Regions from separate parts of the Providencia sp. UF-183 genome, predicted to be linked through region 3. Evidence: predicted binding sites of a transcription regulator. Region 3 holds the regulator's gene; each other region holds the start of a gene.
What was found. The regulator PurR, encoded in region 3, represses purine synthesis genes. The targets are predictions, from matches to a motif close to CANGCAAACGTTTGCNTG.

Region 1: the regulator PurR is predicted to act here: its motif matches at 1,560-1,577, upstream of AC4IFT_RS19075 (NCS2 family permease).
Region 2: the regulator PurR is predicted to act here: its motif matches at 2,751-2,768, upstream of glyA (serine hydroxymethyltransferase).

The regions. Positions count from the first base shown of each region.
Region 1 covers NZ_JBSICD010000025.1:36,608-40,859, forward strand. Annotated here, with positions in the region: gene AC4IFT_RS19070 (ArnT family glycosyltransferase) at 1-1,026, opposite strand, end outside; gene AC4IFT_RS19075 (NCS2 family permease) at 1,665-3,011, shown strand; gene AC4IFT_RS19080 (Na+/H+ antiporter) at 3,269-4,252, shown strand, end outside.
Region 2 covers NZ_JBSICD010000005.1:62,380-66,631, forward strand. Annotated here, with positions in the region: gene AC4IFT_RS05940 (fimbrial biogenesis chaperone) at 1-117, shown strand, start outside; gene AC4IFT_RS05945 (3-phenylpropionate MFS transporter) at 160-1,311, opposite strand; gene glyA (serine hydroxymethyltransferase) at 1,392-2,645, opposite strand; gene hmpA (NO-inducible flavohemoprotein) at 3,110-4,252, shown strand, end outside.
Region 3 covers NZ_JBSICD010000020.1:5,362-9,613, forward strand. Annotated here, with positions in the region: gene punC (purine nucleoside transporter PunC) at 1-196, opposite strand, end outside; gene punR (DNA-binding transcriptional activator PunR) at 317-1,222, shown strand; gene purR (HTH-type transcriptional repressor PurR) at 1,229-2,254, opposite strand; gene sodB (superoxide dismutase [Fe]) at 2,684-3,262, opposite strand; gene AC4IFT_RS16965 (nucleotidyltransferase domain-containing protein) at 3,527-4,252, opposite strand, start outside.

The DNA of each region.
Region 1 (4,252 bases), on a different contig from region 3:
CATCGGTGCGATAAAAGGGAGAAGGTACAATGCCCGACCGGATGCTGAGATTTGCAAAAAAACGATACCTAAGAGTGGGAATAGCGTCAGTAAGTAGGCGTTGGAATTAGTTAAGCGTTGAATTGGGTGGCGTAAGAAGTAAGCCACAGCCAGTAAACCGGATGGAAGGGCAAACAATGAAACGGCCGCAGGAATACGTGTTAAATTCGCTTTTGCACCTAGTTTTTCAACAGAAAACCCAAAAAAGCGCCCGATATTATTTTCCCAAAACCATACCATAAATAAATCAGGGTGTTGCAAGTAAAGTAAAATAGGCCAAGGGAGAATAGCAAGAAGGGCGAGCAACCCAGCAGCAAAACTGTAGAGCCAAAATTGTTTTGTTCGGCATTGGGCTAAAAATACAGGGGCTAATAACAGACAGATCCACAGAACACCGGGAATAAAGACGCCCTTTGAGAGCATCGTTACAACGGTGCCTAGGCAAAGCCAAATGGCAGACATGCCCATTTTTTGTTGTTGGATCAAGCCTAATAACCCATAAAGCCCGATTGTTGCACCTGCTATTAGGGCGACGTCAGTAAACATATCATGGCTATGGCGGAGGATCCCCGGCGCACAAGCATACAGTGCAAATGCAATCCAAATACGGGTATCGGTAAAGTCTTTTGCAATAAAAAAGCGGCGAGCCAATAGAATAAAAAATGAAAAATTAACCACCGAGAAAAACAAACTGGCGGTTCGTGCCGCATCATAAAGTGGCATAACCCCTGAAAATAAATGGGAGGTTAGGGTCGCGACCCAATAATAAAGCGGGGGTTTTTCCATAAAGGGCTCGCCCGCGTTGGTTGGAACGAGCCACTGCCCTGTTTCATACATGGTTTGAATAATACCAAAACTGTAATTTTCATCTTGTTTCCATGGGCTATGGCTATAAATACCAGGGAGTAAATATAGAGCAAGAAAACAGATAAAAAGCAGCAAAACACCCTGTTGCAACGTGATTGATGGTGTATTTTTATTTGACATATTCATTTAAGACTTTAATTCGTTGTGATAAAAATAAAACAATAACCATGGTAAATAATAATTTAGTTTATATATTTAAAAATAATATTTACTGAGTAACGGATATATTTACTTTGTTAAAAAATATTATTTTATAACGCATGTTTAAACTATTTTACCATGAAATAATAATGAGTTAGCTAAACGTTTTGTAAGCAAATATTCGGTGATTATACCAAAGAAAATAATCGTGCTATCTAAACAAAGTCTATATGAAACTGAATTAGTTATTTCCACTTATTTTATTATTAATAAAAGGTGAGTAAAAATCGGTATTATTCACAAAACTGAATTTTTCTTTGGCGGGTATTCTATTTTTCTAGGTTGAAAATGGAATGAGATGCATGCAAAAAACTAAAAACACTTGATCATTTGCCCGTTTTCGAACGATAATTGCTCTCCTCACAATACGCCTTACTCTTATTTTTAAGCCAAACGATTGCGCAATTGTTTTTATTGAGGTTTTTTCCCTTAATTCATTTGGTTTTTATAAAAACGTAATCGTTTACGTCAGCGAATGTGTGATAAGTCAGCAAGATGGGCATACAAACTTACTGGCTTTTAAAATGTTCGATTACCATTAACAGCAGAGGTATACCATGTCAGGCCAACAGGCTTCATCCAACTGCAAATTGGATTCATTTTTTAAGATCACCGCGCGCGGCTCTTCCGTTCGTCGTGAAATCATCGCAGGGTTAACGACATTCTTAGCGATGGTTTATTCTGTTATCGTTGTGCCTGGTATGTTGGGGCAGGCCGGTTTCCCGCCTACTGCCGTGTTTATTGCAACGTGTTTAGTGGCGGGTTTTGGTTCATTACTCATGGGGTTATGGGCAAACTTGCCGATGGCCATTGGTTGTGCCATTTCACTTACCGCCTTTACCGCTTTCAGCTTAGTTTTAGGTCAGCAAATTAGTATTCCTGTTGCGTTAGGTGCGGTGTTCCTAATGGGGTGTCTGTTTACGATTATTTCTGTCACAGGCATTCGTAGCTGGATTTTACGCAACATGCCAATGGGGATTGCTCATGGGACGGGAATTGGTATTGGCCTGTTTCTATTACTGATCGCGGCAAATGGTGTCGGTTTAGTGATTAAAAACCCAAATGCAGGTTTACCTGTCGCGTTAGGTGAATTTACCTCTTTCCCTGTTTTAATGTCACTCGCGGGTCTCGCTGTTATTTTCGGATTGGAAAAACGCCGTGTGCCAGGTGGCGTGTTATTAGTGATTATTGCGATTTCAATCATTGGTTTGATTTTCGACCCTTCGGTGAAATATCAAGGCCTATTTAAATTACCATCACTGGGTGATGATGGCCTTTCGTTGGTGTTCAACATGGATATCATGGGGGCATTACAGCCAATGGTATTACCAAGTTTATTGGCATTGGTAATGACGGCAGTATTTGATGCGACGGGCACTATCCGCGCAGTAGCTGGGCAAGCTAACTTATTAGATAAAGACGGGCAAATCATTGACGGCGGAAAGGCATTAACCGCTGACTCTGTAAGCAGCATTTTTGCAGGTGCAATTGGTGCTTCACCCGCGGCGGTTTATATTGAGTCCGCTGCTGGTACCGCCGCAGGTGGTCGTACTGGTTTAACCGCCGTTGTTGTCGGTGTTTTATTCTTGTTAATCCTATTCTTATCTCCATTGTCATACCTCGTACCGGCTTATGCGACAGCACCTGCACTGATGTACGTTGGTTTGTTAATGTTAAGCAACGTTTCAAAATTAGATTTTGATGACTTTGTTGATTCAATGTCTGGCCTGTTGTGTGCAGTGTTTATTGTCCTGACGTGCAATATCGTAACGGGTATTATGCTTGGCTTCGCCGCGTTAGTGATTGGTCGTATTTGTGCAGGTGAATGGCGTAAACTGAATATCGGAACTGTTGTGATTGCGGTCCTTTTGGTGGCATTTTATGCTGCTGACTTAGCAATCTAAAGTTAATTCTAGTTACAAGGCGGGGGTTGTTACCGTCTTGTAACGCATTATTTTGATTAATCGCAATGTATAAATTTTTTTCCCATAGAACGGTGGCTAGCGATAGAATAGACATAGAGCGGTGAATTAAGTGGATGTGCTGTTTTCCACTCGTAGCCGCTTGATTGTCATAATCGAGGTCTGGACGGTGCTATCTCTTACTATGCGGCGGCAGGCAATTTTGAGTTCTGGTCGTCTGGTTAATCAGTAAGGGCAACATGGAAATTTTCTTTACTATTCTTATTTTGATTTTAGCCGTCTCTGTTTCAGGGGTTGCCGCTAAAATTCTTCCTATCCGTATTCCGCTTCCACTTATTCAAATCGCGATTGGTGCATTGTTGGCTTGGCCGCAATTTGGCTTGCATGTCACCTTTGATCCTGAATTGTTTATGGTTCTATTGATCCCACCTTTGCTGTTTGTTGATGGTTGGAAAACACCCACTCGCGAATTTTTCCAAAATGGCCGAGAAATTTTTATTCTCGTACTGGTTTTGGTCTTAGTTACTGTTGTGGGAATGGGGTTCCTCATTCACTGGTTACTACCTAGCATTCCATTGATTCCTGCCTTTGCACTTGCTGCGGTACTTTCGCCAACAGATGCGGTTGCGTTGTCTTCTATCGTTGGAAAAGGGCGAATTCCGAAGCGCATGATGAGTGTCCTTGAAGGTGAAGCATTGATGAACGATGCTTCCGGTCTGGTGGCATTGAAATTTGCTGTTGCTATTGCGATGGGAACTATGGTGTTTAGCGCTTCAGGGGTGACTATTGAGTTCTTCAAAGTTGCTGTAGGGGGCTTATTAGCAGGGATTATTGTAACGTGGTTGTACAGTAAATCCTTACGGTTAATGAGCCGCTGGAGTGGGGATGACCCTGCGACGCAAATTGTCTTTATGTTATTGCTGCCATTTGCCTCATACATGATTGCTGAACATATTGGTTTTTCTGGTATTTTAGCTGCCGTTGCGGCAGGGATGACAATCACTAAATCTGGCGTGATCCGCAATGCACCTCTCGCGATGCGTTTGCGGGCGGATAGCGTTTGGTCGATGTTAGAGTTTGTATTTAACGGTTTAGTTTTCATCATGTTAGGGCTACAGTTGCCTGGTATATGGGAAACATCGGTTATTCAAGCAGATCTCGACCCAAGTGTTGAGACATGGATGTTATTTACCGCGGTTGCTGCGATTTATTTTGCCTTGTTA
Region 2 (4,252 bases), on a different contig from region 3:
GCACCATTTTCGACGCAGACAATCCCCTCAGGGAAAAAAGTGGTTAATGGAGAGAATATTACAGTAGTTTATATTGATGATACTGGGCAACAAATTGCGTATCAAGCCAAGCTATAAATACTGATATTTCATCGCATTTATAGCCCAGCAATAGAAATGTTATGACTGAGCAGTGACTTTAGGGCGAATAAATAACGCAGGTACAGCAAGTAACGCCATCAAGTAAAAGACTACGCCGTGGTGAGCAGGCACTCGCTCATAAATATAGCCGACAATAATCGTTAACACGGCTAAACCGCCCCCCGTAGCCAGCGCTGAATAAACGCCCTGCAAAGGAATAATTTCATTTTCTTTACGTGCACTGATAAAACGCATTGCCGCAAGATGACAAACCGTAAACGTTCCGCTGTGTAAAATCTGCACGATAATCAGCATAGGTAATGCGGTAAATGCCCCCATCATACCCCAACGGATTATTCCACAGAATGCGGATAACAACAGTAGGTTACGTGCACTCCAGCGCCTAAATAAACGGTGACTCAGCATAAAAACGATCACTTCTGCGACAACGCCCAGTGACCATAAGTTACCAATTACTAAATCTGAATAGCCTGCTTCTTTCCAGAACAGTGATGCAAAACCATAGTAAGCTGCGTGAGCACCTTGCAATAAAGTTACACAAATCAAAAATCTGACTACATTTTTATCAGCAATCAATTGTTTGAATGTAACTTTATTGCCATTGTCCGCTTTTGCGGCTCCAGAAGGCATGATTGCAGGTCTTAACATGGCTCCTAGCAATAAGGCTAAGCAACTGATAATTAAAGCAACCATAATTGATTTATGGCCCCAGACACCGGCCAAGTAGCCCATTAACGAAGAACCTATAATGAAGGCTATCGAGCCCCAAACACGGATTTTGCCGTAATCGAACGTAAATTGCTTCTGCCATGTTCCTGCCAAGGAATCCCCTAATGGAACCATTGGAGCAAAAAATAAGTTAAAACCAATCATCACAAAAAGCAGCCATGCCCAATGTGAGCCAAAGGCAAAGCCAATGGAAAAAATTAAGGACGATGCAGCTAATAGACGTAGCGCGGTAATTAGCTTGGAAGGTTCTTTAACTAATGGGGTGATAAACATCGCACCAAGAAAACGAGCCGCAAGGCCTACCCCAAGCAAAACACCAATCATTTCTGCATCAATACCCTCGCCTTGTAACCAAACCGACCAAAACGGCAAGAAAATACTGTATGCAAAAAAGTAGGTAAAATAATCAATTGCTAGCCAGCGCGTTGATGGAATGACCATCATCCCTCCATTTTTTCAATGCAAAAAACCCGCTCATACTTAACAGTAGAAGCGGGTTTCGATAACTAAAAGTCGTTGTATTATGCGTAAACTGGGTATTTTTTGCAGATTGCTAATACTTTTTGTTTTACGCTCTCAATGGTCGCTTCGTCATTGAGGTTGTCTAGAATATCACACATCCAGCCAGCTAGCTCGCGCGCTTCAGCTTCTTTAAAGCCACGACGGGTAATTGCTGGAGAACCGATACGTACGCCTGAAGTCACAAATGGGCTCTTCGGATCGTTTGGTACGCTGTTTTTGTTTACGGTGATATTTGCATGGCCTAATGCAGCATCAGCATCTTTACCCGTGATATCTTTGTCAACTAAATCAACTAAGAATAAGTGGTTCTCAGTTCCACCAGAAACAACTTTATAACCGCGTTTTTGGAAAACTTCGACCATGGCTTTCGCGTTTTTCGCAACTTGTTGTTGGTAAACTTTGAACTCAGGTTCCATCGCTTCTTTCAATGCAACTGCTTTACCTGCAATCACGTGCATTAAAGGGCCGCCTTGGGAGCCTGGGAATACCGCTGAGTTGATTTTTTTGTACAGCTCTTCGTCACCGCCTTTCGCGAGGATCAAACCACCGCGTGGACCTGCTAACGTTTTGTGGGTTGTGGTTGTCACAACGTGAGCATGTGGAACTGGGTTTGGATAAACACCTGCTGCAATCAGACCCGCAACGTGTGCCATATCAACAAATAAATAAGCGCCAATGGCATCTGCGATTTCACGCATTTTAGCCCAATCAACCACGCCTGAATACGCAGAGAAACCACCGATAATCATTTTTGGTTTATGTTTTTCAGCTTGCGCTTTGATATCGTCGTAGTCAATCTTACCGCTTTCATCAATACCGTAAGGGACGATGTTGTACAGTTTACCCGAGAAGTTAACTGGGGAGCCGTGCGTTAAGTGGCCACCGTGCGCAAGGTTCATACCCAGCACAGTATCACCTGGTTGTAACAGTGCCATGTAAACTGCCGCATTCGCTTGTGAACCAGAGTGTGGCTGCACATTTGCGTAGTCTGCACCAAATAATTCTTTTGCGCGGTCAATCGCTAATTGCTCAACCACATCGACGTACTCACAACCGCCGTAATAGCGCTTGCCTGGATACCCTTCTGCATATTTATTGGTTAGCTGAGAACCTTGAGCCTGCATGACTCGTGGACTGGTATAGTTTTCAGAAGCAATTAATTCAATGTGTTCTTCTTGACGTTGTACTTCTTGCTCCATTGCTTCCCATAATTTTGGATCATAGTCTGCAATATTCATTTCACGCTTTAACATTCGCTTCTCCTGCCTCAGCAATTCAATAGGTTGACAATCAATTCATCGCAATAGCACACAGTGTAAACTCTTTTTCGTTCTTGAGATAGCCCTAAAGAAAAAATATACGCAAACGATTGCATTAATTTTTTTCACGTCATTTAGCACTCTTCGCCTCATTATAAAATAGCCCAAATTTCAAATTTTGACGTATGAATCTCTGGTATTGCGAGTCCCTTCTCATTATGTGTCTATTTTTGCCCTATTTTGTCTGTTTGCGTCTTTACAGATACCCTTAAATATTATAAGTTGTATTTAAAATGCATGTTTATAAATAAACTTTATGTCTCTCAAAAAAAGTATAGGTTTTCGGGAAAAAACCCAGCTATCTCGATGAAAACACAGTGTTATGTTTTTTGATAGCTTAGGAAAAATGCCGGAACCCTTCCTGACTGAGAACATGAAAATAATTCAGGAGCACCTGTATGTTAGACAACCAAACAATCGCCATTGTTAAATCAACCATTCCTGCTATCGCCGCTACTGGGCCTAAACTTACTGCACATTTCTACGACAGAATGTTTAATCAACATCCTGAGTTAAAAGATATTTTCAACATGACCCACCAAGCTAATGGTGCACAACGTGAAGCATTGTTTAACGCCATTTGCGCCTATGCGGTTCATATTGAGACCCCTGAAGCCTTAATCTCAGCTGTTGAAAAAATCGCTCAAAAGCACGTCAGTCTAAATATCAAACCTGAACATTACCCAATCGTTGGCGAAAACTTACTCGCGGCAATTGATGAGCTACTCAATCCCGGCCAAGAAGTACTTGATGCATGGGGGAAAGCCTACGGTGTATTAGCGGATATTTTTATTGGCCGTGAAGCCTCAATCTACCAAGAAAATGCTGACAAAAGTGGCGGTTGGGAAGGTTTACGAGAATTTAAACTAAAACAAAAACAACCACAAAGCGATGTTATCACCAGCTTTGAGTTCGTTCCTGTTGATGGTAAGCCAGTCGCAGGCTATCGCCCAGGTCAATACATCACGATTTATATTAATCATGATGGATTTGAGAACCAAGAGATCCGCCAATACTCTCTGACAACAGCACCTAATAGTCAAAGTTACCGCATCGCAGTAAAACGCGAAGACCAAGGCGCTGTGTCTAATTTCTTACATCAGCATATCAATGAAGGTGACAGTGTTTATTTAGCTCCGCCATGTGGTGATTTCTTTATTGATGTTGATAGCCAAACGCCTGTTACATTGATTTCCGCGGGTGTTGGCCTAACGCCAATGTTGAGCATGTTAAATCACCTCACACAACAAGGCCATGAAGCAACCATCAATTGGCTACATGCGGCGGAAAATGGTGCTGTTCAAGCATTTAACCATGAAATTGAACAATTAATGGCAAGACAGAAAGCTGGCCATAGCGCAATTTGGTTTAATCAGCCTCGGGATAATGACCGCCTCGGCTTTGGTTATCAATATGAAGGGTTAATGGATTTACAGAAAGTGCGTGAATGGATTGACCAGCCGAATATGCAGTTCTATTTCTGTGGCCCAGTTGGCTTTATGCAGTATATTGGCCAGCAATTAATTTCAATGGGCGTTAAT
Region 3 (4,252 bases):
AAAGTAGCTGAGCAAACGCGAAGCCCGCTAAAAAGATACTGAGAGAAGCACTGATAGCCCCTTCGGTTGTGTGCAACGTGGTCTGCATTGCACCAAAAGCAGGCAGGTACATATCAATGGCTAAAAACCCCAACATGCTTAATCCAGCAAGATATAGCATAAATCCAGGGGAATTTTTTTTCGCAGTCGTCATAATTATTTACTTATCTGATATTTAAAAAAATGTTAACGGTAGTGCCATTGTATAGGCTATTTTTTTGTCTTGTGAAACGGTAATATTTGGATCTTGCCATCAAAATATTTGAAAGGAGATGCTATGTGGTCTGCTCATGCTCTTGAAGTGATTGATGCGGTTGCTCGGACGGGGAGTTTCAGTGGTGCCGCAGATGAGTTACACCGCGTGCCGTCGGCAATTAGCTATACAGTTAAACAAGTTGAAGAATGGTTGGCAGTCCCTTTGTTTGAACGGCGACACCGAGACGTTGTTTTAACCGAGGCAGGGCTGATTTTTATTAAAGAAAGCCGATCTGTTATCAAAAAAATGACAGAGACCCGTCATCAATGCCAACAAGCTGCGAATGGCTGGAGAGGTCAGTTCAGTATAGCGGTAGACTGCATCGTTAAGCCTCAACGCACCGAGCAGCTTATCCTCGATTTTTATCGTCATTTTCCTGATATTGAATTGTATATACACCCCGAGGTTTTTAATGGTGTTTGGGATGCATTAGCTGATGGTCGAGTAGATGTCGCCATTGGCGCAACACGGGCTTCACCAATTGGTGAACGTTATAGTTTTCGAGATATGGGGTTTATGTCGTGGATGTGTGTTGCAAGCCCTGACCATCCTTTAGCGAAAATAGGGCATAGCCTAACAGACGATGAAATGCGTGAGTATCCAAGTTTGTGCTTAGAAGATACATCTCGTAGCTTACCTAAACGCGATACTTGGGCGTTGGATAACCAACGGCGTTTAGTTGTCCCCTATTGGGAAAACGGCTTAGCCTGTTTAGCTAATGGGCTGTGTGTGGGGATGGTCCCTGAACATCGTGCAGCACCATTGTGTGCTGAAGGTAAATTGGTAGAATTGACACTGGCACAACCATTTCCATCAAGCCCATGCTGTTTAACATGGGTAGAGAAAAATACCTCTCCTGCGCTGAGTTGGTTATTAGATTATCTTGGTGATAATGAAACGCTCAACGCGGAGTGGTTATCAACATAAGTTGAGTTATCGGCGATAGTCAATAAATGGGCCGTCAGCAACAGAACGACGCTCAACGAGACGAGGGTGAACTTCAATAGTTTGAGCGTCTTCGCGCTTATTCACAATACGGTCTAGTAACATTGCGAACGCCATTTGACCCAAACGCTCTTTAGGTTGGTGGATTGTTGTCAATGCAGGGGTGAAATAGCGTGCGTTTCGCACATTGTCGTAACCGATGATGGAAATGTCTTGTGGAACACGCAAGCCCATTTCATCCGCGGCGCAAATAGCACCCATAGCCATGATATCACCACCACAGAAAACAGCAGTAGGGCGCTGTTTATGGCTTAAAATCTGCATCATCGCTTTATAGCCAGACTCTGGTTCAAAGTCCCCTTGAACAATCCACTCTTCTTTTAAGGTTACTTTGGCTTCTTCCATGGCTTTTTGGAAACCAGTCAGACGACCAATCCCTGTATTACGCTCAAGGGAGCCTGGGATCACACCAATGTCACGGTGACCTCTATCAATCAGGTAACGCCCTGCGAGATAGCCCCCATGGAATGAATTGTCGATAATGCTATCGGTGAAATCCCCGCGGGAAGTTCCCCAATCCATCACAACCATTGGAATATTACGATAATCTTCAAGCATCCCGATAAGTGTATCGGGGTATTCGGAACACATAACCAGCAAGCCATCGACACGTTTTTGCGCCAACATCTGTAAGTAGGCTTTTTGTTTACCAAGATTATTGTGAGAGTTACAGAGGATCAGTGTATAGCCTTTTTCGTAGCAGCTATTTTCAACGGACTCAATAACTTCTGCAAAGTAAGGGGCCTCACTTGATGTTGCTAACAAACCAATCGATTTGGTGTGGTTCACTTTTAAGCTACGGGCAACCGCACTAGGCGAATAATTGAGCGATTTGATAGCAGCCCAAACTGCCGCTTTGGTATCATCAGCCACAAAGCGCGTTTTATTAATAACATGGGATACGGTAGTGGTAGAGACGCCAGCGCGTTTCGCCACATCTTTAATCGTTGCCATGGGGGAACAAAACTCCTGACCAACTATAGGTCTCTCTAAGAATTCTAGTTAAAAAATTACCTGCATATTGATGCATAGATCCTTTGCTGGCAATAATTTAGCGATTTGTTGTCGATTTTGTCTGATCTAGCGCAAAAACGAAAGAAATAATTGATGTTATAACATGTGATATAGACACTGGTTTTGCTTTTTTGGATGTGTATACTCAGTAACCTTAATGTTTATGTGGTTATCATTAATTCAATTTTGTTAGGATGAGAGGAACTCATGGATACAGATGTTAAATATGGAATACTAGCAGCAGTGGGTTCATTAGCGATGATTATTTTCATTGCTGTACATTTATTTTAGTTGTGTTTCATCTTCATTGGGTGAATAAATAAGGGCGAGTAATAACTCGCCCTTATTCTATTGGGAAAACATATTAAATTAAGCTAAGTTCTCTTCTACGAACTTCCAGTTTACTAGCGCCCAGAAGTTTTCTAAGTATTTAGGGCGCGCATTACGGTAATCGATGTAGTAAGCGTGTTCCCAAATATCAACTGTTAAAACTGGTTTGTCGTCACCTGAAATAGGTGTTGCTGCATTGGAAGTATTGACGATTGCTAAGCTGCCATCGGCTTTCTTAACTAACCAAGTCCAACCTGCACCGAAGTTTTTGGTCGCTGCATCCGTAAATTGCGCTTTAAACTCAGCGAAAGAACCAAATGCCTTATTGATAGCATCTGCAACTTTACCTGTTGGCTCGCCACCTGCATTTGGCGCTAAGCAATTCCAATAAAAAGTATGGTTCCAAACTTGGGCAGCATTGTTAAATACGCCAGCTTCAGATGTTTTGATGATTTCTTCTAAAGATTTACCTTCAAAGTTAGTGCCTTTGATTAAGTTGTTTAAGTTAACAACGTAGGTATTGTGGTGTTTACCATAGTGGTATTCTAAGGTCTCAGCTGAAATATAAGGTTCTAAAGCATCTTTAGCATACGGTAGAGCGGGAAGTTCAAATGACATGACGTACTCCTTGATTGCTTTTGTATCAAAACATATGGGTGTTTGCTCGTAAAGTGAGCGAAATATTGTGCTTCGTTGTTTATCTACAGTTTTTTTGCCAGATGGCCTGTATGATTCTTAATATGTTAATAGTAACACGATTAACCCTATAAAGGGTAAAGGTAATCGTGTTGATAGTATGTTAACAACCAAATATTTGAATAATGTGTTATTGAAAGATAACGCCGTTAGGCGTTTTTACACATAAAAAGCGACCCTTGAAAGCTATTCAATTATATCGAGCATTTCTCGAAGAAGTTTCTCTGAAAGCATAGAACTTGCATCTGGTGGGAAATCCGTTCTCAGTGCAACATAACCTGTGAGTGCATTTTTTATAGAGGACTTAACTGAGTTTCGGTTGTGGCTAGCAAGAGTACTCGCCAGTATTTTCTCTGGGTCTAGGCCAAGTTGTTCTATGCGCCTAACTTCTCGTTGGGGCATCCCTGTACGGCGATACAACATTGGGCCAAGGATTTGCTCGCGAAAAAAAGAAATCATGCCAATTGCTTCATAGAGCTCACCACGTGCTAATTTAACGGTTGCATAATGAAGCCAAATCCATGCTCTTTCTTCAAACCAATTTGATGATTTTTCAGGCCAGTGGGGTTGTGATAATGCTAATTTCGCGTTGATGGTATTTTCTTCTCGTGCAAATAAGATGGCAGGGTTTTCAACACGATGTTCAAGCATATTCAAAGTGATAAATTTCAAATCCACATGTAAAAGCGGTGGGCCATATAAGCAAATTAGTAACCGAGGTTCTCCTACATGGTGCCCAGTGAAGGCATTAAGTAGTGAGCCGATATTACTTGCAAATTTTTGTTTATCAGATTGAATCTCATCGTAGTATTCATCTTTAATGACGAGGATAAAATCTAAATCTGAGTACTCATCAAATCCGCCATGCACAAGTGAGCCACCGCCAAGCAGTGCATCGACTCTAAAATCATG